DNA from 3 places in the Micromonospora sp. NPDC005173 genome. Region 2 is predicted to be linked to each of the others. Evidence: riboswitches for the same ligand, from Rfam matches in the RefSeq annotation. Region 2 holds a riboswitch; each other region holds the start of a gene.

Region 1 (9,814 bases), on a different contig from region 2:
CGGGCTGTGGTATCTGCCGAGGGATGGCCGCCACCCTGGCCGGCCATCCGAGAATGGTCCCGCGCTCTAGCCTGGCCGGTGGCGACCCTGGAGCAGCTTGAGCGGGACGTGTGGCCGGATCCTGGCTCCGACGCCAGCTTTCTCGCCAGTTGATCAACTGGCATCGGTTGGGACAGTTGGGTCGTCACCCCGCTCCACATGATGTGACCACCGTCACGTTGACGCCCTGTAGGCATTCTTCGGTTGGTACCGACCCATCGGTGAGCAGGCACCCGGGCCGGGTGTCGCCCAACGGGAGAGGAACCAGACAAGATGACGAAGGTGACCGCTCAACTGTCGGTGTCGGTGGACGGGTTCTACGCCGGCCCCCGCTTCAGCGGCGACGGCAACTGGATGGATTCGGCCGAGAGCGCCGGATTCTTCCGGGTCACCCGCTGGGCGACCAACGCGATGGCATGGCGCGAACGGCAAGGTTTTGCCGGCGGAGAACAGGACACCAACTCCGAGGTGGTCGCCGAGTCCTTCGGGGCGGCCGGCGCGTACGTCATGGGGCGGCGGATGGCCGACGGCGGTGAGGTCCCCTGGGGCGAGGTGCCGCCGTTCCGCGCGCCGGTCTTCGTCGTCACGCACCGCCCACGCCAGCCCCTGCTGCGCGGAGGCGGCACCAGCTTCACCTACGTCACCGATGGTGTGGCCAGCGCCGTCGAACAGGCGCGCGCCGTGGCCGGCGGCAAGGACGTCGCCGTGGCCGGAGGCGGCAGCATGGTGCGGCAGGTACTCAAGGCTGGCCTGCTCGACGAGTTGGAGCTGCACGTCGTACCGGTCGTGCTCGGTACCGGTCTACGGCTCTTTGACGCGGACCTCGACCTCGACGAGAAGGAGGCGATCGAGCTGACGCCGACCCGCGTCCTCCACACGCCGCAGGTCACCCACATCCGGTACACGGTGGGTGGTCGCGCTCCGCTCGTGCTCGACGATCGGGGCAGCGGCGGCGGCCCGACGGTGACGGAGTGACCCTCAGCGACGGTGTGGCGATCCTGGCACGCGGGTGGCAGCCCGGCGCAGGGACGGCGCAGCGGGCGTGGTGAGCTGATCGACATGGTGGACCGTGGAGCGGCTCATGCCGGGCGCTGACAAAGAAGCTGGCAGACAAGGCGTAGTCAGAAGCATCCTGGCGATCAGCAGCCTCAGCGGAATCGCCATCGTCGCCATCGTGGCTCTCATCGTCCTCTGCTGCTGCGCCCCCTCGCTGTGGTACCGGTCCCTCTCGCCGGACCTGCCCTTCAACTGATCCCGGCACACGATCCCGTGCAATGGAGTGTCAACACGAGGGCGCCTACAGGCGTGACAGCACCAGCAACCTGTTGCCATCGGGGTCCGTAACCCGGGCGGACCGCTCACCCCACGGCTGGTCAACCGGCTCCTCGGTAACTGTTGCGCCGCCCGCACGCAGCACGTCCACGGCTGCGTCGCAGTCGTCGGCGTAAACACACAGTTCCCAGCGGTGCGCGAGGGGAGGGCCGCCGGCCTTCGGGTCGGCGGCCAGGCCCAGCTCGCTGTTACCCAGTCGCAGTGCGACGAACTCAGGAGCGCCGTCCTCCGGGAACCGGTAGGTCAGCTCGAAGCCGACGACATCCCGATAGAACGCGATCAGCCTTGGCAGGTCGGTCGTAGTCACGATCGGAAAAGCCTCGGTGAACACGGAACCACCTCCAAGCCGGACATTAGCCGGTGTCGGTGCCCACCGGGAACAACCACGATCGCTCTCAGCAGTGTCATCGCCTGGTCAGAGCAGACTCAACCGGTCGAGTGCTCATCTCGCCCCTCCACCAGGCCGCCCACGTGTTGTCCGACGCCCCGGTAACGGGCCACCGCCCGTGGCAGACCGTCGTCGTGGACCGCTTGGCCAACCTCATGGTCGACGGCCTGCATCCCGGTTTCGGCGAAGACGACGCGGGCGAGCGCGTACGCCCTCGCCATGGCGGCATGAGCGCTGGCCGCGGTCGTCGTGTACCGGTAGGGGACTTCGATAGAAGCGGAACTACCGGCGTACCACAGTTGCCGGGCGGGGTCTTCGAGCCACAACTCAAGGTGTGTCGGGTACCGATCTTCCTCAGCTGGGCCGATCTCCTGCTGTGCCCGCATGACGATCCGTCGCCAGGCAGCTTCCTGCTCGTCCGTGAGGTGAAGTGGTCGCAGTTCGTCGCCCTGGCCGTCATCGTCTCGACCTGGCGGGAGGAAGCCGATGTCGTATCCCATGCAGGGACAGTAGGGCGGAAGCCCTAACCTGCGGACCTACCTCTACAGCACATGCCAAGATCCCCCCGTGCTCCGATCCATTGAAGTCAAGACCGTCCTGGCCCTCCCGGCTTCGCCCTTCCACAACCTCCACTGGCGCGGCAGGCTTGCGCTGAGCCTCGACTGCTTCGTCTGCCAGCGCGTCGACCGCACCACCATCTTCGAGCTGGGAGCGGAGCGGGCCGTCTGCTCGGGCGACAAGGAGACCAGTCAGCATTACACCGCCGGACGCATCGCCGCCTTCGACCACACAATCGAAGGTGAGCAAACCGGCCTGCGAGCGGTGGTGGACTACTGGTGGGCCCCCTTCCACGACGCGAAGAGAGATCAACCCGCCGCCGCCCTCACCCGAACCCCCTGGGTCCGGCACTACCTCGGCTACTACTGCCCAGAGCAGCAGGAGTCAGGGGAACTCTCCACCCAGACGAACCTCGTCCGACCAGCCGCCGGATCCTGCGAACACTGTTCCGCGCCCATCATCGAGAGCCACGAGGCGCCCCATATCCGGCTCCTGACCTAGCGCCTTTCTCAAAGAATCGAGCAGGTAGCGGGCACGACAGCTGCACGACCGGCATCGGTCACCCGGTCAGGGGACGAGATCAGCGGTCGTGTGCCAGTTCCTCAACCTCAGCGAGGCTGGTGACGCGATCACACTCATCTTCTGTCAACTTGTTGATCAGGCCTTGGCGGCCTGAGCCTGCCTCGTGGTGGGCAGCGTGCCGGCAACGAGATCGGGTAGCAGGAGTTCGTAGCCGACGCGGGCCCTTGGCGAGTAGCGGCCACGAGTGCGAGCTACAGCAGCCGCGACCCTCAGCGCGTGTTCGTTTCCAGGCGGGACGTGTGGTCGGTCCACCTCTCGCGCTCCAAACCGCATTCCCTGGTAAAAGCCGCACGTTTCGCACGCGGCCGGTCCCTTGGTCAGCCTGGACCTGCAGTCGGGACAGACCAAGCGATCAAGTGCAGCGTCCACGGTCCGCCACTCTTGATCCGCCGGGTTGTTCGCCACGAGCCAAGCCAGCTCGGCTTCGTCCGGGGAGGCGGGGTCGATGTCGATGTCGTGCAGCAAGCTTTCCCATGCTCGGTCCAGCTCGGCTTCGATCTTCGTAATGACCTCGGCCAGGAGAACACTCCGCCATCTCGGGACAGGATCAGCCACAGCAGCAATCGTGGCAGCGCGGTGTTCACGGTGCGAGTGCATGGGTTGGGAGGAGCGCAAGAAGTCCACGAAGCCGGCGGCGGCTTCCTCGGACACGGGCAGCAAGGGCAAGAAGCGTGGCCCGTGGCCCATGGATGGCCCGCCCGGCGCTGCTGGCCGCAGGAACGTCGAAGGCCCTGGCTGGGACTCACGTCCTGACCAGGGCCTATCGCTTGGAGCGGGTGACGGGAATCGAACCCGCACTGTCAGCTTGGGAAGCTGATGTTCTGCCATTGAACTACACCCGCAAGCGGCACCACTGTACCCGAATCACCGAACCCGTGCACCCAGGTACCCCCGCGCGCCGGTCCACCGCACCGGCCTCGCCGCACGGGTCACGGACGATCACCCCTTGGCCGTGTACCGCGCGGCGTAGCTCTCCCGCGTACCACCGGTGCCGGCTCCGTCACGACGGAGCCGGCACCGGTGTCTTTCCCCAGGACCGGGTCGGTGGGCCGCGGTCAGGCGGCCGATCGCTGGACGTCACGGCTGCGACGGACCGGGCGGCTCTGCGGTACGGCGGTCTGCTCGGACGCCGCGGGCGGGGCGTGCGGGTCGAGCCAGACCTGAACGGCCGGCCCACCGGGAGCGCCACCCGGGACACCGGCGCTGTGCTGCTCGCGGCGGGCCAGCATCGCCACGTCGACGGTGAACTCGAACAGCCGCCAGTCGACCTGCGGGGCCGCCCGGGCACTGCGCGCCAACTGGGCCACCCGGGCCGGGTCGGTCACCGGCCAGGCGCGCCCCGCCACGTACGCCTCGTCGTCGCTCTCCTCCGGGGGGAACGAGTGCAGCGCGTAGCGGCCGTCCCGTTCGAGGTCGCGGCGCTTGGGCGAGTCGACGATGAAGCAGAACAGCCCTTCGTCGGTGATGACCGGGGAGACCGGATGGACCCGGGGCCCGCCGTCGGCGCGGACCGTGGCCAGGTAGCCGAAGCCCGGCCCGTACTGCTGGAGGAGAACGCGGATCCCGTCGGCGAGTCGGGGCTCGTCGGCGGCGAAATCGGACCAGGAAGCCATGCAGGCATTCTATCGAACAAATGTACGAGTAGCGACCTCGACGCGCTGGTCACCGGCACCGGATCCGGCAGTTGCCGCCAACGCCGCTATGGTGGTCTGATGCTGCTCTCCGACCGCGACCTGGTCTCCGAGATCAAGGCCGGCACGCTGGGCCTGGAGCCGTTCGAGCCCACCCTGGTCCAACCGTCCAGCATCGACGTACGACTCGACCGGCTGTTCCGGGTCTTCAACAACCATCTCTACACGCACATCGACCCCGCCATGCAGCAGGACGACCTGACCTCGGCAGTGGAGGTGCCGGACGGCGAGCCGTTCGTGCTGCACCCGGGGGAGTTCGTGCTCGCCTCGACGCTGGAGGTCATCTCGCTCGGCGACCAGCTCGCCGGCCGGCTGGAGGGCAAGTCGAGCCTGGGCCGGCTCGGCCTGCTCACCCACTCCACCGCTGGGTTCATCGACCCGGGCTTCTCCGGTCACGTGACGTTGGAGCTGTCGAACGTGGCGAACCTGCCGATCACCCTCTGGCCGGGCATGAAGATCGGGCAGCTCTGCATCTTCCGGCTCTCCTCGCCGGCCGAGCACCCGTACGGCTCGGTGGTCTACGGCTCGCGCTACCAGGGTCAGCGCGGGCCGACGCCGAGCCGCGCCTGGCAGAACTGGCGCGCCTGGCCCACCCGCTGACTCGGTAGGGCACGACGGACAGACGACGGGGGCCCGCCGCGACGGATCGCGACGGGCCCCCGATCATCCGGGATCAGCCCGGGCGGCCGTAGCTGTGGATCGGGCCGTCGTCGACCTTCTTCATCTTGACGGGTTGGCCGGCCTGCGAGGCGTGCACGACCCAGCCATTGCCCACGTACATCCCGACGTGGTGGATGTCGCTGTAGTAGAAGACCAGGTCACCGGCGCGCAGGTCGGCCCTGCTGACATCCTTGGTCACCCGGCTCTGCTGGGCGGCGTTGTGCGGCAGCGACACCCCGGCCTTGGCCCACGCGGCCAGCATCAGCCCGGAGCAGTCGTACGAGTTCGGGCCCTCGGCACCCCAGACGTAGGGCTTGCCGATCTGGGCGCAGGCGAACTTGACGGCCACGCCGGCACCGCCGCCGGGGTAGCTGGCCGGGCAGGGCGCCGGACGCAGCGGACCGCCGCCGCCGTTGCCGTACACCTTGAGGCGCAGCTTCTGCAGCCGGTCGATCTCCTCGTTGATCTGCTTCTTCTTCGCGGCCAACTGGGCCTCGGTCCGGGTCAGCTGGGTCACCATCTCGTCCAGCGGCGCCTTCTGCCGGGCCAGCTCGTCGCGCAGGTCGGCGACCTGCCGGACATCCTGCTGCTGGTTGTGCGCGAACCGGTCGAGCATCTCAAGCTGCCCGACGACCTCGCTGGGCGATCGGCTGCCCAGCACCGCGTTGACGGTGGAGACGTTCTCGCCCTTGTACGCGCGGACGGCGAGGGCGCTGACCTTGTCCATGGCAGCGTCGACCTGGCGCTCCAGTGGGGCGATCCGGGCGGCCAGCGCGTCGGCCTGCTTGCGCTTGACGGCCAGGTCGGCCCGGGTGGCGTTGTGTCGTTCGATGATCGGTTCGAGCTTGTTCCAGTCGGCGTCGATCTGGCGCTCGATCTCGGCGACGGACGGGTCCGCGTGGGCCGCCGTGGCGCTGCCGGTCAGGACGACGGCGACGCCGACCAGTGCGGCGAGAGCGGTGGTGAAGCGGGACCAGCGTGAGCGCGGCACGATCGACGTCGGGCCGGCTGACGCCGACCGCTCGGACGACGGCCGCGGGGCATGGAGTGCCACCGGGTTCCGTACTCCTTCTTCCTGACCGCCTACCGGGTTAGCTGACGGGTTCGGGCGGGAAGTTGGCGCCCTACCGCAGTAGCTGCGGATTCACCCCGGGAAAACCTGGGTCCCCGGTTCGCTCGGAAGCGACTCGGCGGTGTCGGTCCGTCACCACCCGGGCTGGGCGGACCTGCTATCGGGCCGACGAATGACCAGAGTAGAGACGGCTGTTACCGATCCGCAACCCGACGGGCCGTAACAGTGTGCACCGACGACCGGAGCGGTGACCGGATCCGAAGATTTCTTTCCGTCGGCGTTGATACATAGAAAGGTATTGACGACGCGCCGGCCCCGGGGTCAAGGTGACCAAACCTTCACCCGTCCGATCTGGGGGGTTCGATGCACCGTACAACCCTGTCGGCGAGCAGGCGCGCCCTGCTCGCCACGGCCGTGGTCGCCGCCACCACGGTTGCACCGTTCAGCGTCGGTCCGGCCACGGCTGCGCCGGCCGACGACCGGCAGCAGCAGTACGCCGCCGCAGCCGCCGAGTACGGCGTGCCGGAGAGCATCCTGCTCGGCGTCTCGTATCTGGAGTCCCGCTGGGACACCCATCCCGGCACCCCGAGCACCAGTGGCGGCTACGGCCCGCTGCACCTGACCGACGCCGCCCACGTCACCACGCTGCCCGCCGGTGGCCACGTCGACGAGGGCGAGGACCCGCGCGGCGACGAGTCCCGGCCGCTGACGGTCACCGCGCCCACGGTGACGGGATCACGGCAGGCCCCGCCCGCGGCGGCGGCGCTGCAGACCCTCCAGGCCGCGGCAAGCCTCGTCGGAGTCGGCGCGGAGACGCTCCGCTCCGATCCGGCCGCCAACATCCGGGGCGGGGCCGCGCTGCTCTCCTCGTACCAGAGGGATCTCGGCGGCCCGGTCGGTGCGGTGAGTGACCCCGGGGCCTGGTACGGCGCGGTGGCCCGGTACTCCGGCGCCGACACCGAGGCCGCCGCGGCGGCCTTCGCCGACGAGGTGTACGACCAGATTCGCGCCGGCGCGAGCCGGCGGACCGACGACGGCCACCAGGTCACCCTGACCGCCCGGGCGGTCAGCCCGGACGCCGGTGTGCTGCACCGGCTCGGGCTGCGGCGTGCGGAACGGCCGGACGGGCTGGAGTGCCCGGTCCGCCTCGCCTGCGAGTGGATTCCCGCGCCGTACGAGAAGTACGGGCCGGGTGCCGGCGACTACGGCAACCACGACCTGGGCAACCGGCCGGCACAGCAGAAGATCGAGTACATCGTCATCCACGACACCGAGGGCTACTTCGCGCCCAGCGTCGACCTGGTCAAGCAGGCGGACTATCTGGGCTGGCACTACACGCTGCGCTCGGTGGACGGCTACGTGGCCCAGCACATCAAGGCCAAGGACGTCGGCTGGCAGGCCGGCAACTGGTACGTCAACGCCAAGTCGATCGGCATCGAGCACGAGGGCTTCGCCGGGCAGGGCACCTGGTACACCGAGGCGATGTACCGCACGTCGGCCAAGCTGGTGCGGCACCTGGCGTTGCGGTTCAACATCCCGCTCGACCGCCAGCACATCATCGGCCACGACAACGTGCCCGGCACCATCGCGGCGAATGTCGGCGGCATGCACTGGGACCCAGGGCCCTACTGGGACTGGTCGCACTACTTCGACCTGCTCAAGGCCCCGTTCCGGACCACCGGCACGGCCCGGACCGGCCTGGTCACCATCGACCCGGACTTCGCCACCAACCGGCCGGCCTTCTACGGCTGCAACCAGCAGCCGCCGGGCGTGCCGACCCCGGTGCCGCCAGCCGCGCCGTGCCCGCTCCGCGGCTCGTCCGCGGTGCTCCTGCGCAACGCGCCCAACCACGACGCACCGCTGGTCAACGACCTCGGTGAGCGCCCGGACGGCTCACCGGACACGATGTACATCTCCGACCACGGTGCCCGCGCCTCGGCCGGCCAGACGTACGCGGTGGCGGAGGTCCGCGGCGACTGGACGGCGATCTGGTACCTCGGCCAGAAGGCCTGGTTCCACAACCCCGCCTCGGCGCCGACCGCGAAGTGGGCCACGGGCTTCGTGGTGACGCCGAAACGCGGGAGGGCCACCATCCCGGTCTACGGGCGGGCCTACCCGGAGCAGGACGCCTACCCGGCCGAGGTGCCCTACCAGGCCATCTCGCCATTGCAGTACACGTTCGCCGCCGGGCAGCGGTACGCGGTGGGCGGGATCCTGCCGAGCGAGTACTACCGCGCGACCACCTTCGACGGGTCCTCGCCCGGGGACTGGACGGTCGTCCGCGGTGACCTGCGCTACGTGCAGGTCCAGTTCGGTCACCGGATCATGTACGTCGATCTCGCCGACGTGCAGTTGCTGCCGTCCCCGCTGGGCGCGCCCCGCTGAGAACCACGACGGCCCCCGGTCGCTGACCGGGGGCCGTCGTCGTGCGCGATCTGGATCAGGGTCTGCGGAACCCGGCGACCGGCATGTTGTTGATGCTGGCCACCTGCACCGGTTTACCGGCGCGTGGCGCGTGCACCATCTGGTCGTTGCCCAAATACAGGCCGACATGGTGCAGGTCGCTGAAGAAGAAGACCAGGTCACCCGGACGGGCGTCGGCTCGTGAGATGGCCTTGCCCTCGTGCCACTGGTCACCGGTGTGGTGGGTGAGGCTGATCCCGGCCGCCTTGTAGGCGTACTGGGTCAGACCCGAGCAGTCGAACGAGTTCGGGCCGGTGGCGCCCCAGACGTACGGCTTGCCGATCTTGCCGCAGGCGGTCCTGATCGCGGTGCGGGCCTTGTCGCTGACCACACCGTTGATCGTCGGGCAGCCCGCGGTCTTGACCGTGGTCTTCGGCAGGGACGCCTCGAGCCGCTTGATCTCGACGTCGATCTGCTTCTTCTTGGCCGCCAGGTCGTTCTGCTGCTTGGTCTGGGTGACGATCAGCGCGTCGAGCTTCTGCTTCTCGCCGTCGTACTTGGCCCGCACGGCCAGCACGCCCTCGACCTCCTTGCGCTCCTGCGAGGCCAGCCGGTCGAGGACGGTGAGCTGCTCGGTGAGCGTGTCCGGCTTGGCGCTGACCAACAGGGCGCCGATGTCGTGCGACGGGCCCGAAATGTAGTACCGGGAAGCGAGGTCACCGACCCGGTTCAGCGCCAACTCACTCTGCAGCGCCAACGGCTCGATCTTCTTCTGCAGGTCCCCCGACTTCTTTCGGTTGACCTTCAGCTGCGCTCGCACCTTGTTGTACTGCTCGATGGTGGGCTCCAACTGCTCCCACTGCTTGTCGATCTGCGCCTCGATCTCGTCGACCGAGGGTGCGGCCTGCACCGGCGCGGTGAGGAGACCGGCACCGACGGCTGCGGCGGCGACCAGGACGAGTAGACGGTGGGCGACCCGGCGCAGACCGCCCGGCCGAGCGGACAGTCCAGGGGCCTGACGATGAGGGGGCATGATTGCCACCGGCACCGACTCCTTTGCAACCGACCGCCGGGCGCCTCGCGTGAGGG
Region 2 (9,814 bases):
CCGTCCCAGCCAGCGAGGATCGCCGTCCGGCCGGCGGCCTCCGCGTCGGTGACCGCCTGCTCGATCTCCGGCGGTACGTCGAGCCCGCGCTCCCGCAGCAGCCGGAGTCGGCCGATCAGCACCGCCCGCCCGTCGACGGTGGCGGTCACGCCCAGCCCTTCGAGGTTGACGAAGCCGGTCACCGGGGGCAGCGCCCCGGCGTCGGCGGCGCCTGCGGCGACCGCCCGGGCGATCGGGTGCTCGGAGGCGGCCTCCACCGCCCCGGCGAGCCGGAGCAGCTCGGCACGGTCCTCCCCGGCCGCCGGCACCACGTCCACCAGGGTCATCCGGCCGGTCGTCACGGTGCCGGTCTTGTCCAGCACCACGGTGTCCACCCGCCGGGTCGACTCCAGCACCTCCGGCCCCTTGATCAGCACGCCGAGCTGGGCGCCCCGGCCCGTGCCGACCAGCAGCGCGGTCGGCGTGGCCAGGCCGAGCGCGCACGGGCAGGCGATGATCAGCACGGCCACGGCTGCGGTGAAGGCGGCGGTCGGCCCGGCCCCGGTGCCGAGCCACCAGCCGAGGGTGCCCGCGGCGAGCGTGATGACGATCGGCACGAAGACGCCGGAGATCCGGTCCGCCAGCCGCTGTACGGCCGCCTTGCCGCTCTGCGCCTGCTCGACCAGGTCCGCCATGCGGGCGAGCTGGGTGTCCCCGCCGACCCGGGTGGCGGTGACGACCAGCCGGCCGCCCGCGTTGATCGTGGCGCCGACCACACCATCGCCCGGGCCGACCTCGACCGGCACCGACTCGCCGGTGAGCATGCTGGCGTCGACGGCCGAGGTGCCCTCGTCGACCACCCCGTCGGTGGCGATCTTTTCGCCGGGGCGGACCACGAACCGATCGCCGACGGCGAGCTGCTCCACCGGGATCAGGCTCTCCACCCCGTCGCGCAGCACCGCCACCTCCTTGGCGCCGAGTTCGAGCAGGGCGCGCAGGGCGGCGCCGGCGGTCCGCTTGGACCTGGCCTCGAAGTAGCGGCCGGCCAGGATGAACACCGTCACCCCGGCGGCCGCCTCCAGGTAGATGTTGCCGGCGCCGTCGGTGCGGGTGATGTCGAAGCGGAACGGGTGCGTCATCCCGGGCATCCCGGCGTCGCCGAGGAAGAGCGCCCAGAGCGACCAACCGAACGCGGCGAGGGTGCCGAGCGAGACCAGGGTGTCCATGGTCGCCGCGCCGTGCCGCAGGTTGGTCCAGGCGGCCCGGTGGAAGGGCAGCCCACCCCAGACCACCACCGGGGCGGCCAGGGTCAGCGACAGCCACTGCCAGTAGTCGAACTGCCAGGCCGGGACCATGGCCAGCAGGATCACCGGCACGCTGAGCGCCACCGAAACCCAGAGCCGGGTACGCGGCCCGCGCAGCGCGTCCACCGGCTGCTCGGTCGGCCCGGCAGCGGCCGGCGGGGGCGGCAGCGCGGCGCTGTAGCCGGTCTTCCGGACCGTGTCGATCAGGTCGTCCGGCGTGACGCCGTCGTCGTACCGGACGGTGGCCTTCTCGGTGGCGTAGTTGACGGTGGCGCTGACCCCGTCCATCCGGTTCAGCTTCTTCTCGATCCGGGCGGCGCAGGCGGCGCAGGTCATCCCGGCGATCGCCAGCTCGATCCGGTTCGGCGCCTCGGGCAGCGGTCTGCTGCTGGTGGTGGTCATCGTCAATCCCGTCAGTTGTGCCCGTGGCCGGGGGTGCCGTGGTCGGTGCCACCGGTCGGTGCGGGCCCGCTCGGGGTGGGCTCGCCACCGGTCGGCGGGGTGCCGGTCGTCGGGGTGCCGGCCACGACGGTGAACTCGGCGGTGCGCACCGCTCCGCCGTGCCGGAAGTCGAGGTAGAGCCGGTACGTGCCGGCCGAGGGCACCTCGGCGAGGAAGGTGACGGCCGGGCCGGGTGGGGTCCGCCCGTCGCCGGGCACGCCGTCCGGGTGCACGTGCAGGTACGCCAGGTCGCCCCGGCGCAGTGCCACCAGGTGCCCGTACGCGCCCAGGTAGGGCTCCAGGTTGGTGACCGGCTGCCCGTCCCGGCTGACGGTCAGGGTCAGCGGTGAGGTGCGGCCGGGCTGCGGCGCGCCGGTCAGGGTGACCGTGTAGCCGTCGACGGTGGTGCTGGTCGTCGGGGAGGGCAGCGGTCGCTCGGTCAGCGCTCCGGGGACGGTCACGTCCACACCAAGGGTCAGCGGCTCGCCCCCGGTCGGGGTGAAGTCGGCGAACGCCCGCCACTGCCCGGGGCCGGCCAGCGGGGTGGCGACCCGCCAGGTGCCGTCCGGGGCCAGGTCGGGGTGTACGTGGCGGAAGCCGGAGAGGTCCCGTCGGGCCACGATCAGGTGCATCTGCTTGTCGTGCGCCACGTCGTAGCGGGTCACCGGCTGGCCGTCCGGGCCGCCGATCCGGAAGGCGAACTCGCCTGCCGGGGCGGCGACCGGTTCGAGGGTGTAGCCCTGGTCGGAGACGAGCAGCCCGCCGGGGAACCGGTCGACCGCCTCCCCGTGGCCCGCTGGGTCCGCCTCGTGGGCGGCTCCGCCGTCGTGCCGACTCTCGGCGACCGGGGCGGCGGGGCCGGCCACCTGGCCGATCCCGTACGCCGCGCCGAAGACCGCTGCGAGGCCGAGGGCGAACCCGCCCAGTCTGGTCACCGTGTTCATGTCGGGCTCCCCGGGATCAGGCGTCGACGAGGTTGTAGCCGGCCTCGTCGACCGCGGCCCGGACGGTTTCCACGTCCAGTGGCTGGTCGCTGTTGACGGTGACCCGGCCGGTGGCAAGGTCGACCTGGACGTCGCTCACCCCCGTGATGGTGCCCACCTCGGCGCTGACCGCGCTCACGCAGTGCCCACAGGTCATGCCCTGCACCTGGTACGTCGTGTTGACCATCGGAATGATCTCCCCTCTGCCGCCTCCCAGCCTATACCCCCGGGGGGTAATCTGGAGACGGACCTCCGCCTTTGCCTGTACCGGTACCCGGTGGGGGTATTGCGGCAGGAGACGACCGTACCATACCCCCCAGGGGTACGCTATCCTGGTCCTCATGACCGCACCCACCCCGATCCGCGGATACACCGCCAGCAAGGACCAGCTGCTCACGCGGCTCCGCCGCGTCGAGGGGCAGGTCCGTGGCATCGAGAAGATGGTCGACGAGGACCGCTACTGCATCGACGTGCTCACCCAGATCTCCGCGATCCAGGCCGCCCTGGACAAGGTGGCGTTGGGCCTGCTCGACGGGCACGCCCGGCACTGCATGCACGAAGGAGCGGCCGAGGGCAGGGCCGACGAGATGGCCTCCGAGATGATGGCGGCGGTCGGCCGGCTGATGAAGCGCGGCTGAGGGCTCTCAGCCGGGCTCCGGGTCGAGGCGTACCCGGCGCAGCAACTGGGCGTTGAGCGCCACCACGATGGTGGACGCGGACATCAGCACCGCCGCCAGCGCCGGGCTCAACGCCACCCCCGCCCAGGCCAGCACACCGGCCGCCAGCGGCAACGTCACCACGTTGTAGCCCGCCGCCCAGGCCAGGTTCTGCCGCATCTTGCGGTACGACGCCCGGGAGAGCCGGACCACGGCACCGACCCCGCGCGGGTCCGACGACGCCAGCACCACGCCGGCCGACTCGATCGCGACATCGGTGCCCGCGCCGATCGCGATGCCCACATCGGCACGGGCCAACGCCGGGGCGTCGTTCACCCCGTCGCCGACCATCGCCACGGTCAACCCCCGCCGCTGGAGTTCGGCAACCCGGTCGTCCTTCTCCGCCGGCAGCACCTCGGCGAAGACCTCGTCGACGCCGGGCCGGAAGCCCAGGTCGGCGGCCACCGCCTCGGCCACCGGTCGGGCATCACCGGTGATCATGGCGATGGTCCGGACGCCCTCGGTGCGCAGCTCGACGATGGCCTGACGGGCCTCCGGACGCACCTCGTCGGTCAGTGCGAACGCGCCAAGCACCGTGTCCGGCAGCCGTACCAGGTGCAGCACGGCGGCACCCCGCGCCGACCATCGCCCGGTCGCCGCGTCCAACTCGGCCGGAAGCGACAGGCCCCGCTCCCGCAGCAGCGCCGGCCCGCCCACCGCGTACTCCGTACCGTCGATGGTGGCCTGCACGCCGCGACCCGGCAGCGACCGGAACCCGGCGGCCCGGGTCGGGCCGGCGCGTCCGGCCGCCGCCACGATCGCCCGGGCCAGCGGATGCTCGCTGTCGGATTCCACGCCGGCCGCGATCCGCAGCACCTCGTCCCGCCCGACGCCGGGCACCGTCGCCACGGCGGTGACCGCGTGCTCACCCCGGGTCAGGGTGCCGGTCTTGTCGAAGAGCACCACGGCCACGGTCCGCATCCGCTCCAGCGCCAGCCGGTCCTTGACCAGGATCCCGGATCGCGCGGCCAGCGCGGTGGAGAGCGCGACGACCAGCGGGATGGCCAGACCGAGCGCGTGCGGGCAGGCGATCACCAGGACGGTGACCGCGCGGACCACCGCCTCGTCCGGCTCGCCGAGCGCGGTCCAGACCAGCACGGTCAGCACCGCGGTGCCGGTGGCCACGTAGAACAGCGCGGCGGCGAACCGGTCAGCCAGCAGTTGTGCCCGGCCGCCGGAGCGCTGCGCCTGCGCGACCATCCGCTGGATGCCGGCGAGCGCGGTCTGCTCACCCAGCGCCTCGACGCGGACCCGGATCGCCGAGTCGGTGGCGACGGTGCCGGCCACCACCCGGTCCCCTGCCGACCGGGCGACCGGACGCGACTCGCCGGTGATCATCGATTCGTCCAGCTCGGCGCCGCCGTCCACGATCCGGCCGTCCGCCGGTACTCGGCCCCCGGGCCGGACCAGCACCACATCACCGATCCGCAGCTCGGCCACTGACACCGCCTCGACCCGCCCGTCCGCCGTCACCCGCTCGGCCTCGTCGGGCAGCAGTGCGGCCAGCGCCGCGAGTGCGCCCCGGGCCTGCCCGATGGCCTTCATCTCCTGCCAGTGCCCGAGCAGCATGATGGTGACCAGCGCGGCCAGCTCCCACCAGAAGTCCAGGTCGAAGGCGCCCAGGCTGGTGGCCAGCGACGCGGTGTAGGCGACGGTTATCGCCATCGCGACCAGCAGCATCATGCCCGGCGCCCGGTCCCGCACCTCGCGGACCGCACCGACCAGGAACGGCCAGCCACCCCACCAGAACACGACCGAGCCGAGCACCGGCCCGACCCAGGAGCGCCCCGGTACGTCCAGCCGGAGGCCGAGCCGGTCCAGCACCAGGTCGCTCGTCAGCACCACCGGGACGGTGAGCACCAGGCAGACCCAGAACCGACGGCGGAACATCGCCGGGTCGTGCCCGGCGTGCTTGTCATGCCCGGCGTGCTCGTCATGCTGCTTCGGCCCGGCGGACCCGGCGTGCTGCTGGTGACTGCCGGGACGGTCGGGCTCGGGCTGTGACGGAGCGGACATGACTCCAACATGCCGGTCCGGTCACCGCCGTGCGGGCGGTTCGACCACGCGACACCCCGCCACAACCTGCGTCCGCGGGTCGGGCTGGCTAGCATTTCCCACGATGGCCCTCCGGACCTCGCTACGCAGTCGCGCACCGACGCCGCCACGATGTGGCGTCGCCTCCGGTCGACCGCGCCGAGCACTCACCGTCCGTAGCCGTCATGTCGCCATCCAGCGATTCGTCATGCCCGTGGCCGCATTCCCGCGGCGGCGGTGAACCGACCGGCCCGCCGGCACGTACCCCGCACCGGATCGTTGGGAGTCTCGCATTGGGTTCCGACCACAGCCGTTCCACTCCGTCCGCCCCGCCCCGGGTACGACGGATCCTCATCGCGACCGTGGTACCGCTCTTCGTCGCCACCGTGCTCGCCGCGGTGGTGCTCTGGCCACGCGACGGGTCGCCGCAGACCGCCGGGGGCCAGGACGTGCCGCGCTACCACGGCACGGTGACCCGGGTGGTGACCGAGCCGTGCCCGCCGACGGCGCCGAGTCCCGAGGGCACGCCGGACGCCGGGGCCGGGCTGTGCGGCACCGTGGACGTCCGGGTGGCCGACGGGGCGGCTGCCGGACAGCAGGTCCAGACGCCGGTGCCGGACGGACCCGGCGCACCCCGGGTCGAGGTCGGTGACGAGGTCATCCTGGTCGAGCTGACCGATCCGGCCGATCCCGTCGCCAGCAGCTGGAACATCGCGGAGCACCAGCGCGGCACGCCGTTGGTCTGGCTGGCGGTGGTCTTCGCCGCCGCGATCGTCGCGTTCGGCCGGTGGCGGGGCCTGGCCGCGCTGGCCGGGCTGGCCGCCAGCTTCGCCATCCTGCTCACCTTCGTGCTCCCGGGGATCGGCGCTGGCCGATCACCGCTGCTGGTGGCGGTGGTCGGCGCCGCCCTGATCATGTTCGTGGTGCTCTACCTGACGCACGGGGTCACCGCGCAGACCTCGGTCGCGGTGCTCGGCACCCTGGGCAGCCTGGTGCTGACCGGCGTGCTCGCCACCATCGCCACCGCCGCCACCCACCTCACCGGCTTCGGCAGCGAGGACGCCACCACGCTGTCGATGTTCCAGGCCAACGTGGACCTGCACGGCCTGCTGCTCGCCGGGATCATCATCGGCTCGCTCGGGGTCCTCGACGACGTGACGGTCACCCAGGCGGCCACCGTCACCGAGCTGGCGAACGCCAACCCCGAGCTGACCCGGTTGCAGCTCTACCGGGCGGCCACCCGAGTCGGCCGGGCGCACATCGCCTCCACCGTCAACACCATCGTGCTGGCGTACGCGGGTGCCTCACTGCCGCTACTGCTCCTGCTCACCGCCGACTCGCGGCCGCTCGGGCAGATCCTGACCAGCGAGTTCCTCGCGCAGGAGATCGTCCGCAGCGCGGTCGCCACGCTCGGCCTCATCGCCGCCGTACCGCTGACCACCGGACTGGCGGCGGTGGTGACCGCAGCCGGCCGGTCGGGTGCCGAGCTGCCCGCCGACCCGGCCGCCGAGCCGCCCGCCGAGCGACCCAGGCCGGACCGCGCGGAGGCACTGGCCGCACTCAGCTCACCGCGCACGGGTCGACCCGACCCGACCGGACCCGATCCGGCGCGGGCCACACCCCCAACCACCGCCACCGACCGGTGGCACGAGCCGGACAGGAGCACGGAGACGGCATGGTGACACTCCTCAGCGTGACGAGGTGGGGCATCCGCCCTGAGAACCGCGTCACTGGTCACTCAGCGCCATGGCGAAATGACGCTTTTAGTCGGCATCTGGACGTAGCTCAGCCGGTCGACTCTCGGGTAACCTCGCTGCCGGTTACCGCTGAAGGCGCGACGCAGCGCCTGCGGTGCCACCGCCCAATCGCCAGTCGGCGAGCCGGGGACCCAGGCACGTGGGGTGAATCCGCGTCAGCGGTAGGGGCCACTTCCGCCCCGAACCCGTCAGCTAACCCGGTCGGCGGTCGACGGAAGGGAATATTGTGACGGCACCCCTACGCCGCTGGTTGACACCCGTGGTGGCCGTGATCGCCGCACTGACCGTGCTCGCCGGCCCCCTCCCGGCGCACGCCGCCCCGACGACCCCCACACCGTCCGGGCACGAGGAGGACGGCGAGCCCGCGCTGCTCAACGACGTGATCGAGAAGGCCAACCGCGACTACTCCGCCGCCAAGTCCAAGTTGGACAAGTCCAAGAAGCGGCAGATTGAGCTGGCGGCGGAGGTCGACCGGGCCAACGCCGAATTGGAGAAGCTGGCCCCCCAGGTCGGGCAGATCGCCGCCCAGTCGTACCGGACCGGCCGGATCGGCGCGATCGCGATGCTGCTGGAGAGCGACGCCCCCGACTCGTTCGTCCAGCGTGCCGCGGTGCTCGACGAGATGAACATGGTCAACGAGAAGAAGCTCTCCGAGGTCAACACGGTGAAGTCCCGCGCCGAGCAGGCCAAGCTGGCCCTCGACGCGGAGGTCCGCGAGCAGCAGAAGCAGACCGCCTTGATGGCGAAGGAGAAGCGCGACGCCGACAAGGCACTCGCGCTGGTCGGTGGGAAGGGCTTCACCGGCGGCCTGGTGTCGGCGACCTCACCGGTCGCCCGGATCGGCCCCAACCGGACCGCCGACGGTGACTGGAAGTCCGAGTCGTGCAGCGAGAACGACCCCACCACCTCCGGCTGCGTCACCCCGCGCACGCTGCACGCGTACAAGGAGGTCAAGCGGGCCGGCTTCAACCGGTTCGTCGGCTGCTACCGCTCCGGCGGGCCGTGGGAGCACCCGAAGGGCCGCGCCTGCGACTGGTCGTTGCAGAAGAGCGGCTTCAGCCCGTGGCACAACGAGGACACCCGGACGTACGGCAACAACGTGGCCGCGTTCCTCATCCGCAACGCCGACCGGCTCGGCATCTACTACGTGATCTGGAACCGACAGATCTGGTTCCCGGCGACCGGCTGGAAGTCGTACAGCGGGCCGTCGAACCACACCGACCACGTACACATGTCGATGCTCTGACCGCATGTCCACCCGTCGAAGGGCCGTCCCGAGTCGCGGGGCGGCCCTCGTCGCGTCAGGCGGCGGCGGGCGCGGTCGGGCCGGCCGCCGTGCTGGGTCCGGTCGGTACGTCGAGCGCCGTGGCGGTAGCCGGCACGGCGGCCACCGGGCGCACCACGCCGGCGGCGAGCCGGTACGACACCCCCACCACCGCGCAGCGCCCCTGCGCCACCTCGGCTGCCAGCACGGGCGACTGGCCGAGCAGCGCCTCGACGGTCTGCGCGATGTGGATGTCGACGATGCCGTCGATGTCGTCCACCCCCTCGGCCTCGGCGCGACGCAGGCTGGGCAGCACGGCGTCGACCACGGCACGCAGGTGCCCCCGGGGCGGGGTGCCGGTGGCGGCCGCCTCCCGGGCCGCCTGGACCGCACCGCAGGAGTCGTGGCCGAGCACCACCACCAGCGGAGTGCCGAGCACGGTCACCGCGTACTCCACGCTGCCCAGCACCTCCGGGCCGGTCGTGTGCCCGGCCGTGCGGACCACGAAGAGGTCGCCCAGCCCCCGGTCAAAGATGATCTCGGCGGCCAGTCGGGAGTCGGAGCAGCCGACGATCACCGCGAACGGGTGCTGTCCGTCGGCGACCGCCGCCCGGTGCCCGGCATCCTGGTTGGGGTGGCGCGGGGCGCCGCTGACGAAGCGCCGGTTGCCGGCGGCCAGCTCGGCGTACGCCCGGGCCGGCTCGGTGAGCGCCGGCGCCCGGTCGGTGGCCCGCTGCGGACCCGGCTTGCCGCCGGGTGTACCGGGACTACTCATCCCGCACCTCGTCTCACGCGTTTGACCTGCTCAAATGGCTCTTCAGCCGGGCCGGCGGCGGGCGCTGGCTCGGGCTCCACGGTCACACGCACCACAAGATGCGTCAAGATATGCGTGAGTTAGATTTCATACGTTGGCCCTGGGCCGGCCCTTCGGAGGTGCCACCGAGGCCAGGGCGGACAACCGGAGAGGCGGACCCACGATGGCGAGCACGGCGGCGGGCGACACCGGCAGCGGCCGGAACTGGACGTTCCTCACCAACCACGGACACGTCCTGCTGGCCATCGCCCGCGACCCCACCGCCCGGCTGCGCGACGTGGCGGCCGAGGTCGGCGTGACCGAGCGGGCCGCACAGGCGATCGTCGCGGACCTGGAGGCCGGCGGCTACCTGCACCGCACCCGGGTCGGCCGGCGCAACGAGTACACCCTCAACCCGGCCGGCCGGTTCCGGCACCCCGCCGAAGCAGACCGTCAGGTCGGCGATCTGCTCGCGCTCTTCGCCGAGACGCCCGCCGCAGCAGCCACCCACCCGTCCTGACCGCCGTCCCTCGGGCCGCGGCC
Region 3 (9,814 bases), on a different contig from region 2:
ATCAGCGGTAGGTCGACCAGCTCCGACGAAGCGATCTTGTACGCCGGCGCGTCCAGCGACTCCAGCAGCTCCACGGCGGTCGCGTCGAACGGTGACGAGAAGACGGTCAGACCGCGCGCGCGGGCCCGCTCGAAGATCGGGGCGTGCCACTCGTACGGGGTGTGTGCCCGCTCGTAGAGGCGGTACAGGTTCTCCCCGCCCCACAGCTCGTGCCCGCTGGAGATGCGGAACGCCGGGGTGTCGACGTCGATCGTGATCGTGTCCGGCCGGTAGGTCTGGAGTTTGAGGGCGTGCGCCCCACTCTCGGCCACCGCGTCGACGATGGCCAGCGCCCGGTCCAGGTCGCCGTTGTGGTTACCGGACATCTCGGCGACCACGAAGGGTCGCTCCCCGGCACCGACCGCGTGTGGTCCGATCTTGATTGTCGCCGTCATTCCGACCTCTGCTCAGGTACGCCCGCACCAAGGTGCGGTGGTGCTGTCGTCGTCCACCCGGCGGGCGGAAGACCTGAAAAACCAGGGCGCCGGCAGCCGACCCGGCTCCCGGCGTGGTGTGCGGTGGAGGCGGTCACGGCAGGCGGCGCCCGACCAGCGCGTCGCCTCGGTCCGCGTCGCCGACCGCGAGCCTGTCGCCCGTCCCCGTCGTGGACTCGGCCGGTCGGCTCGGATCCTCGTCGGCGACGGCCGGCCCGGCACCGTTGTCGGCGCCCCCCGCAGGGCCGGACCGGCGCAGCCGGCCCGCGACCCGATGCGCCTGCCGCAGCGCCGAGTACGCCAGGTAGTCACCGCGACCGACCAGGCGATGCTTGAGCCCGGCCACGCCCGGTGGCACCGGGTAGCCACCGCTGGGCAGGTAGCGGCGGTAGTGCTCGGCCACCCGGTGGAAGAAGGCCCGCCGCAGGTGCGGGTGCAGCCTATCGTCGTTGCCGACCACCACCAGAAGGTGACTGATCATCAGCTCGAACAGCTCGGCCCGCAACTGCTCGTCCGGGTGCCGCAGGCGCAGCCAGTCCATCAGCCGCTCGTACTGGGCGAACGCGTCGAAATGTCGGCCGCTGCGGGTGGAGGTGATCGCACCCTGCCGACCCTGCCGGTACAGGTAGCAGACCTGGTCCAGCACGGAGATCTTCTCCGCGCCGATCAGCAGCGGGTGGCTGAACGGAATGTCCTCGTACCAGCCGGGGTAGAACCGCAGCTCCAGCTCGTCCAGGAAAGCGCGGCGCACCACCTTGTTCCACGCGGTGTGCTGCACACGCAGCAGTTGCGGCTGGTCGGCCAGGCGGGCCACGCCCGGCATCCCGCACAGCAGGTGGCTGCTCGCGTCGACCTCACGCCGGCCGTCCTCGTGCACCCGCAGGTGGTCCAGCATCAGGACGTCGGGCTGATGCTGGCGCAACCGGTCCAGCACCGCCGGGATGGTGCCCGGCGGCAGCCAGTCATCGCTGTCGACGAACCAGACGTACCGGCCGGAGGCCACGTCGAGGCCGGCGTTGCGGGCCAGGCCCAGGCCCACGTTGCTGCCCAGATGAACGACCCGGACCCCGTCGCGGCCGGCAGCGTACGACCGCAGCATCGCGCCGCAGCCGTCCGGGGAGGCGTCGTCGACGGCGATCAGCTCGACCGCGTCCGCCTCGCCCGCCGGCACGTCGGCCCGGATCGATTCAAGGCACTGGTACAGGTACGCCTCGACGCCGTACACGGGCACGACGATGCTCAGCAGCGGTGCGTGCGTCGGCTCATTGACCACGCCGCCACCTTCGACGGTCCGGGTGGCCGGCCTCGGAACCTGACGTGGCCGACGAAGGTGGAATCCCTGAACTCCCGCGGAGCGGAAGGTTAACGCCGGCCGCCCCGCGGGGCCCGGAGCCGGGCCGCCGGGACGATCCGCCGCGCGCCCGCCACCCGTGGGACACGTCCGATTCACCCTGGAGTAACCCGGTAGGGTGCCCCGGTGCGGCCCTGCCGGGCCGCCGTGGGCGTCGCCGTTGCGCCGTCCGACGCCGCGCCGAGGAGGAGACGCACGTGCTGGTGATCCTGCGGAGCGCCGGGACCTCGGCATGACGAGCACCGTCGCCGAGCCGGAGGTCCGGCCCGCAGGCGTCCCGGCCCGGCTGCCCTCTTTGACCGGGCTGCGCTGGATCGCCGCGTTGCTGGTGTTCGGCTTCCACGCCGGCACCATGCGGATCATCGCGGAGCCGGACTACAAGGCCGTGGTCGACGTCCTGTTCACCCTCGGCCTGTCCGGGGTGCAGTTCTTCTTCATTCTCAGTGGCTTCGTACTGGTCTGGTCGGCCCGCCCCGGCGACTCCCGGCGGAGCTTCTGGCGGCGCCGGGTCGCCAAGATCTATCCGAACCACCTGGTGCTGTGGGCGGCGGCGCTGCTGGTCGCCTGGTGGTTCGCCGATCCGGTGCTGCCGGCCGCCGCGCTGGAGAACCTGCTGCTGCTGCAGGCCTGGGACCCCCGGCCGGGTTGGTTCTACAGCATCAACACGGTGAGCTGGTCGCTGTCCTGCGAGTTCTTCTTCTACCTCTGCCTACCGCTGGCACTGCCGCTGCTACGCCGGTCCCGGCCGGCACTGCTCTGGACGCTGGTCGTCGCGTTGCCGCTGCTGATCCTTGCGCTCTGGCCGGCCCAGCACCTGGTGCCGGAGCCCAGCCGCTGGTGGTTCACCCAGGTCTTCCCGCTGGCGCGGTCGCTGGAGTTCTGGTTGGGCGCGGTGGCGGCCGAGTTGATGCGTCGGGGCCTCTGGCGGGGTCCCGGGTTGACCGGAGCCAGCCTGATCTTCGTGGCCACCTGGGTGGCCGCCGCGCAGTGGATCCGCGCCGAGCTGTGGACCACCCTGCTCGCGGTGGCGTATCTGCTGGTGATCACCGCCGCCGCGGACGCGGACGTGCGGGGGCGACGCTCACCGTGGCGGTCCCGCCCGCTGGTGTGGCTCGGCGAGGTCTCGTTCGCCTTCTACCTGGTGCACGTTCTGGTGATGACGAGCGTGCTGCGCTGGACCGGGGACTGGGGTAGCGGCTTCGGCGGCTGGCGCGGCCCGGCGGCGGTGCTCGGCTTCCTGCTGGTGAACCTGATCCTCGCCGGGCTACTGCATCGTTTCGTCGAGACCCCGATGATGCGCAGGCTCACTCCGCGCCGTTCGGCCCGCCCGGCGGTCATTCCTCGACAGCGAGCAGGCGGCACCGAAGCCCGCGACGCTGAAGCCAAAGCCCGCGACGCTGAAGCCCGCACCGAGGCCGGCGGGGCGAGCAAAGCTGGCGAGCGATCGACCTACGCCGACTCGCGCTGACAGCGTCCACTCTGGTCGGCGCGGCGCGGGCCGACACGCCCGTCGTCGATGCGCCTGGTCGGCCACGACGGTAGCGTGGGGACGTGCTTTCGGCCGCGCTCACCTGTCCGCTGTGGTGGGTGGCGCGCTGGGCGACACGTGTGCTGACCAGCCTCGCCGTTGTCGCCGCCCTCGCGCTCGGCGCCGGCACGTCGCCCGCCTCGGCCTCCGGGCTGTCGGCGCCGGCATCCGGGCTGTCGGCGTTCAGCCCCGGGTCGGTCGCGCCGTCGGGCCGGCCCGCCCCGACGGATGGCGCCGTGCACACGACGCCGATCGCCGCCGAGGAGGCTGCTGAGCAGCCCAGCCCGACGCGGTCGAGCGACGGGCAGGCAGCGCCCCTCGGTGGCGAGGCCGCCGTCCCCGCCGACGCGGCCCCGGTGCTCGCGGCCGGCGCCGACCGGCTACCCCGCGCGGATGGCCCGGCCAGCCGCGCGCCCCGGGCCCCACCGGGTCGCTGAGCCACCGGGACGAGCGTCCCGCCGCCGCGCCTGTCGACTCATCAGCTCCACACCCGCCGGACCCGTGGCCCCCGCCGCAGCCTGGGTGGCCCGTGCGGATCCCCATCGCATCGTTCTCTCCCCGAGGTGCCCACCATGGAGACCGTCGTCTTCTACCAGTTCCTGACCGAGGTGCCGCAGGCCGTCGCCATCTGGTCGGCCCTGTTCCTGCTGGCGCTGACCGTGCTCGCCGTGCTGGTCGCCCGCCCGGAGCGGGACCGGCCGGCGGTCGACCCGACTCCGGCGCCCACCGCCCGGGAGGTGGCCGCAGCCGAGGCCGCCGACCTGCGCCGGTACGCCGAGGAGGTGGCCGTCGCGGCGGCCGGCGCGGCGCAGACCGCCCGCCGCCGACGCGCGGACTGGCTGGCCGCTCAGGAGCAGGTGGAACGCGCGTGGGCCGGGTACGACGAGGCGGACACCGCCGCCCGTCGGTTCGCCGGCGCCGCGGCACTGCCCACCCCTCGTACTCCTCGTACCCCCGCCGAGTACGCCGCCCGGGAGCGCTATCTGCATCGCGCGGCGATGGCGGCGTACTGGCGCGGCGACCTGTCCATGCGGCAGCTCACTGACGTGTTCGGGCAGCGGCACGGCTGGGACCCCCGCCGGCACCCGGTTGAGCAGGAGGTGCTGCTCAACCGGGCGGTCCGGGACGCGAGGCTCGCCGACTACCGGGCCGCCGCCGGGCGGGAACGGTCGGCCTGGCGGGACGCGGAGCTTGCGGCCTCCTCGGCCCGGGCCCTCACCGAGGAGGCGTACGCGGCGGCGGCCCGGCTGCGTCCGAACCCGCTGCCGGCGCGTCGGACGATGACCGCAGCGCTCCGTCCGGCGGCCGCGACGCGCTGGCGGCCGGCCCGGGTTGGCTGAGTCGTCAATTAGGCCGTGAGCCCGGTCACACTCACTCGAAATCGGGCGGACGGCTCGATCGGCAGCATTGTTCCCACGAATTCGAGGCCATTGCCGACGGCCTGTCCGGTTGTCGCCCGCAGGCGCCGCCGTAACCGGTTGTCCCATCGAGTCGCGTCAGCGGCAATACGCGCAGAAATTGCTGCGACAGTTCAGGTTTACGCAGGTGAACCTGGCTTGGCAGGGTGCGGAGCGGCCAGTAGTGTCGTCCCGTCCGGTGCGGTAACCGATCGCAAGAGGCGACGCCGCGCTGACCCGCTTAATCGTGATCAACGAACCGGGGACCCACCAGTAAGTCCGGGGTGAATCCGCGAGCCACGGCCCGCGGTAGGGCGATCTTCCCGCCCGAATCCGTCAGCTAACCCGGTAGGCGGTGTCGGAAGGAGTTCCATCGTCGTGCAGCAACTCTCGACCCCTCGATTGTTCCCCCGCCTCCACGGCGCCGCGGTACCCCCGCTCATCCGTCCAGTGACGGTGAGCTGACCCCCGGGTCACCGCCTCTTCCGCCCGGCCGCGCCGGGCATTCCCCTGAGCGGTTCATCATCCGCGGACCACGGTCCGCGCGCTGGCGCCTGCCCGGATACCGGTCCGGCTCCGGTGTGCCGCTCTCCCCCTGATCCGTGGAGGACCCCGTGAAGCACACCCTGAAGCGTCAGCTCCGCCGCCTCACCACCGAGCGCCCGTACCAGATCGTCACCGCCTCCGCCGCGGCCCTCGTGATCGCGACCACCACCGGTGCTCTGTTCGCCGGCGCCGACGACGCCCCGGCCAGCCAGCACACCGCGACCACGGTCGCCGAGATGCGCAGCGACTCCGTTGCCTCCCGTGGCGAGGCGCGTGCCGCGTCCCCCTCGGCCAGCACCGCGCCGACCACCGCTGCCCCCGCGCCGGCCACCAAGGCCGCGTCGCCCGCCGCCAAGGCCAGCAGCAACCCGGACCTGACCAGTAAGCCGAAGCCGCCCGCGACCAAGGTGCTCGACTACGACTACCAGGTGCAGAACACGTACTTCAACTGCGGCCCGGCTGCCACCCGCAACGCCCTCAGCGCCGCCGGCATCGACCGCACCCAGGATGAGCTGGGCGCCGAGCTGGGCACCACCGAGATGGGCACCAACTCGGCCCTGGACACCACTCGGGTGCTCAACGCCGAGGTGAAGGGCTCCCCGTACCGGACCCGGATGTTCGCTGGCACGCCCAGCCCGGCCCAGATGGACCAGCTCCAGGCCGACGTGGTCAAGGCGATCACCGACGGCCGCGGCGTGGTGGCCAACGTCGCCGGCGACGCCACCGACACCGACGGCGGCTGGCACTCCTACGGCGGCGGCCACTACATCGCCGTGGTGGGTTACAAGGACAACGGCCGGACCGTGCGGATCGCCGACTCGGCCAACGCGGCCGACCCGTCGTACTGGATCACCACGATCAACCTGGCCAACTGGATCGCCACTCGGGGCTACTCCGCCTGACCCGGGCGTAGCCGCCGCGGGCGCCGTCCCCCACAAGGGGCCGGCGCCCGCGGCGTCTCTGTCCGTGCGATCAGTAGCTGATGAAGCCGTACAGCGCGAGGTGGTTCGACTTCGTCCCGCTGACCGTGTGGTCGATGCCGGACGGCTGCACGCTGCCCTTCACGAAGAGATAGTCGATCTTGCTGGAGCCGCTGGTGGCCTTCGACCCGTAGCCGGTCATGCCGTACCCGCCCAGCGTGCCGGGCGCGATGCCAGTGCGGTTCGCGTCGATGCCCACGATGCGGATCGTGGAGGCGTTCAGCAGGCTGGTCGCGTCGGCACCGAGGTGGATGCCGCTGTTGGCGATGCCCCGGTCGCCGTCGCCAGCGCACGCGTTCTGCCGGTTCTCCTGCGGTAGGTGCATCGTCGCGGCGAACACGCTGGTGCCGGTGGCCTTGATGGTGAACCGGGCCGCGATGGCGCTGGTCCGCTTCCACTTGTAGTAGTCGGTGCTGTCCGGGTCGCTGTTCGGCGGCTTGTACAGGGTGCACCCGGCGCCGTTGGCGTAGGCCGTGCCGGGCTTGAGCCAGCCCGCGCTCCAGTACTTCGAGATGTCACCGGCGGCGAGGCTGAGCGTCCGGGTGTTCCAGATGATCCCGTTGGTCTGCTTCTTTTTGAGGTCGCCGAGCGACTGCGAACTGCACTTGTGCGTGCTGCCCCACGGCTCCGGGTCACTCCACGCCACGATCGCACCGTAGGTGCCCGCCGGGTAGCCGAACTTGGCCGACAGTTGGTCGGCGTACGCCTCGGCCTGGCCGGTGCCGCGCACCTGCTGCACGATCAGGATGTCGGGTGCCACCACGCCACTGGTGCCGGTGCGGCCGGCGTCGTCGACCAGGATCGAGGTCAGGTGGTCCGGCCCGGAGATCCGGGTGCACGTCCCGTCGGAGTTGTTCACCACCAGGTTCTCGATGTTGTTGTTGTAGACCCGCAGGACCCGGTCGGCCGCCGCGACCGCGGTGGCGCCCTGCGTGGGGCTGGTTGACGATGTGCCGAGCGCGGGAGCGCTGGGCGCGGTGGCGAGCGCGACGGCCGCCAGGGCCGCCACCAGTGTTGATCGATGCCTCCTGCGCACGGTCGGCTCCTCTCCACGGTGGGCTCGACGGGTGGCTGGGCCCGTCCAGGCGCCGAACTCTACAGTGGATCTTCCCTGGTCGCGGTCCCCGCGCGCATCGGCGGTGACGACTCTCGTACCCGGGGGCGAACCGTGGAAGACTGCGGCCGTGGTGGATGAATCAGGTGGCCGGACAGGCCGTGGGCCGATCCTGTTGCTGCTGCACGGGATGGGGGCGACTGGAGACGTCTGGCTGCCCTGGGCCCCACTGCTGGAGCAGCACTGGCCCGGGCGGTGGCTGGCACCGGACCTGGCCGGTCACGGTTGGTCGGCCCCGCTGCCGTCGTACTCCTTCGAGGGGTTCGCCGAGCGGATCGCCCACGGCCTGGCCGCCGACGACCGGATCGTCGTGCTCGGGCACTCGCTGGGCGGGGTGGTGGGCCTCGCGCTGGCCGCCCGCGCCGCCGGGATGCCGGTGGACGCGGTGGTCGGGCTGGGCATCAAGGCGGTCTGGTCACCCGACGAGCTGAGCCGCTCCGCCGAACTCGCCGCCCGCCCGGTCAGCTGGTTCGCCAGCCGCACCGAGGCGGCCCGCCGCTACCTGCGGGTCTCCGGGCTCGCCGGCCTGATCCCGTCGGATGATCCGGTGGTGGACGCCGGGCTGCGCCAGGTCGACGGCCGGTGGCGGCTGGCGATGGACTCGACCGCGTTCGCCGTCGGCGAGCCCCACCTCGCCGCTCTGCTGGCCGCGACCGACGTGCCGGTGGTGCTGGCCCGCGGCGAGCACGACGCGATGGTCACCGACGCACAGCTCAAGGAGTTCGGCGTACCGGTCGTCACGCTGGCGGGGCTTGGGCACAACGCGCACGTGGAGGACCCGGCGGCGGTGCTGGCGCTGCTGGACGCGTACCGCTGAGCTGCTACACCGGGGTGGCGGTGGCCAGGGGCGTGGCCGGCGCCAACTCGTGGCGGGCGGCGGTCAGGAACGCCTCGGCGTACGACTCAGCCGGGAAGTCACCCAGGTAGCGGCGGCGGGTCGCCCAGCGCGCCTCGGCCAGCGGGTCGGTGTCCAGCAGGGCGGCCAGCACATCGTCCACATTCGACATGTCCCGGCGCAGCACGTAGCCGGCACCGGCCAGCGGGAAGCGCTCCACGAACCGGTCGCCCTCGTCGCCCATGTCGGTGACCGCGTAGGGCTTGCCGGAGTAGAGGTAGTCCGAGATCACCCCGGACACGTCGGAGACCAGCGCGTCGGACCGGTTGACGCACTCGGTCAGGCTCAGCTCCCGGGCCGCCGCGCCCATCACGTGCTGCCGCCCGGTGCGGGCCCGGTCGGTGACCAGCAGCTCGGTCAGCCGGCCCAGTTGCCGCGCCGAGGCCGGGTTCTGCGCGGTGTACGGGTGGGCACGCAGGATCACCGTCGCGCCGCGCTCCAGCAGCCGGCGCAGCAGCTCCTCCGCCACCGGCAGCGAGCAGTAGTCGGCGTCGGCGTGGTGCCCGGTCCAGGTCGGGGTGTAGAGCACGGTCGGGTGCGCCAGCCCGCGCACCGGCTCCGGGCGTACCTCGATCGACTCGACCTGTGGGCGGCCCACCACCACGAACTTCTCCGCCGGGATCTGCACCCCGGCGCGGGCGTACCGGTCGATCGCGGCCGGACCGGCCACGAAGATCCGGTCGAAGATCCCCGAGACCGGGTTGGCGCTCGGCGCCTTGTCGCTGTCGCCGTGGTGCAGCTGCACGTGGGTGAGCTGGGTGTACCGGATGCAGTGGCTGTTCTTCGCACCGTGGTTGACGTAGAACGCCGCCCGCAGACTGGGCACCAGCGCCTCGTCCATCGCCCGCAGGGTGGGGCAGTAGACCACCGGCGCGTCGGTGGCCGCGGCGATCGGCGCCAGGAACTCCGGCTCGCGCAGCACGACCATGAAAGGCCGGCCGATCCGCTCCAGGTACGGCAGCCACATGGTGACCTGGTACTCGGAGCCGGGCGGCGCGGAGAAGTAGAGCAGGAACTCCGGCTGGTGCCGGCGCAGCGCGCGGGTCACCGCCCCGCCACCGGCGGTCGGCCGGAACCGCCGTCGGGCCAGGTCCAGTGCGACCGCCCCGGCTCCGGCGCCCAACAGCAGGCTGGCGACCAGCGCCACGGCTGCGGGCAGGGTCAGCGCGGCGGCCAGGGTGACCGCGGCGAGCAGCCCGAGCAGGGCGGTGCCGAGCTGGTCGGCGATCACCGGGGTCCAGGTCCGGATCGGCAGGTTGGCCCCCCGGATCTCCAGGTTGCCGGCGGTCCGCAGTGGCCCCACCAGCAGCACCAGCCCCAGCAGGACCAGGGCGGTGGCGACCAGCGCAGGGTCGAACCCGTCGGCCAGCCGCCGGGAGTATCCGACCAGGACCGCGGCAGCGATCAGCGCCGTCTCCGCGACGAGGTCCGCACCGGGCCGGATCCGCCGCTCGGCGGCTGCCGCGGCCAGTGCGGCGCCGGCCAGCGCCAGCCCCCACCCGGTGGCGCCGGTCAGCGCCACCACGACGA

Evidence for each region. A riboswitch is a leader RNA that binds a small molecule or an ion and turns the genes downstream of it on or off. The one in region 2 is predicted to bind cyclic di-AMP.
Region 1: it holds a riboswitch for cyclic di-AMP, as region 2 does, so the genes downstream of both, ABZV00_RS01970 (NlpC/P60 family protein) here and ABZV00_RS05390 (hypothetical protein) in region 2, are expected to answer to the same signal.
Region 3: it holds a riboswitch for cyclic di-AMP, as region 2 does, so the genes downstream of both, ABZV00_RS17910 (C39 family peptidase) here and ABZV00_RS05390 (hypothetical protein) in region 2, are expected to answer to the same signal.

The regions. Positions count from the first base shown of each region.
Region 1 covers NZ_JBEXIK010000001.1:394,235-404,048, forward strand. The annotation lists gene ABZV00_RS01925 (hypothetical protein) at 1-70, shown strand, start outside; gene ABZV00_RS01930 (dihydrofolate reductase family protein) at 313-1,014, shown strand; gene ABZV00_RS01935 (VOC family protein) at 1,337-1,702, opposite strand; gene ABZV00_RS01940 (hypothetical protein) at 1,798-2,259, opposite strand; gene ABZV00_RS01945 (hypothetical protein) at 2,327-2,818, shown strand; gene ABZV00_RS01950 (hypothetical protein) at 2,975-3,550, opposite strand; tRNA gene ABZV00_RS01955 (tRNA-Gly) at 3,668-3,741, opposite strand; gene ABZV00_RS01960 (pyridoxamine 5'-phosphate oxidase family protein) at 3,955-4,512, opposite strand; gene dcd (dCTP deaminase) at 4,612-5,190, shown strand; gene ABZV00_RS01970 (NlpC/P60 family protein) at 5,264-6,304, opposite strand; cyclic di-AMP (ydaO/yuaA leader) riboswitch at 6,317-6,453, opposite strand; gene ABZV00_RS01975 (peptidoglycan recognition family protein) at 6,686-8,707, shown strand; gene ABZV00_RS01980 (NlpC/P60 family protein) at 8,763-9,758, opposite strand.
Region 2 covers NZ_JBEXIK010000003.1:35,237-45,050, reverse strand. The annotation lists gene ABZV00_RS05420 (heavy metal translocating P-type ATPase) at 1-1,685, opposite strand, end outside; gene ABZV00_RS05415 (hypothetical protein) at 1,697-2,668, opposite strand; gene ABZV00_RS05410 (copper ion binding protein) at 2,685-2,894, opposite strand; gene ABZV00_RS05405 (metal-sensitive transcriptional regulator) at 3,049-3,345, shown strand; gene ABZV00_RS05400 (copper-translocating P-type ATPase) at 3,352-5,313, opposite strand; gene ABZV00_RS05395 (YibE/F family protein) at 5,751-7,139, shown strand; cyclic di-AMP (ydaO/yuaA leader) riboswitch at 7,306-7,437, shown strand; gene ABZV00_RS05390 (hypothetical protein) at 7,441-8,460, shown strand; gene ABZV00_RS05385 (carbonic anhydrase) at 8,516-9,253, opposite strand; gene ABZV00_RS05380 (MarR family winged helix-turn-helix transcriptional regulator) at 9,456-9,791, shown strand.
Region 3 covers NZ_JBEXIK010000014.1:58,819-68,632, reverse strand. The annotation lists gene pseI (pseudaminic acid synthase) at 1-434, opposite strand, end outside; gene ABZV00_RS17930 (glycosyltransferase) at 568-1,746, opposite strand; gene ABZV00_RS17925 (acyltransferase) at 2,057-3,292, shown strand; gene ABZV00_RS17920 (hypothetical protein) at 3,376-3,789, shown strand; gene ABZV00_RS17915 (hypothetical protein) at 3,925-4,692, shown strand; cyclic di-AMP (ydaO/yuaA leader) riboswitch at 4,978-5,119, shown strand; gene ABZV00_RS17910 (C39 family peptidase) at 5,364-6,197, shown strand; gene ABZV00_RS17905 (hypothetical protein) at 6,268-7,311, opposite strand; gene ABZV00_RS17900 (alpha/beta hydrolase) at 7,460-8,206, shown strand; gene ABZV00_RS17895 (CDP-glycerol glycerophosphotransferase family protein) at 8,211-9,814, opposite strand, start outside.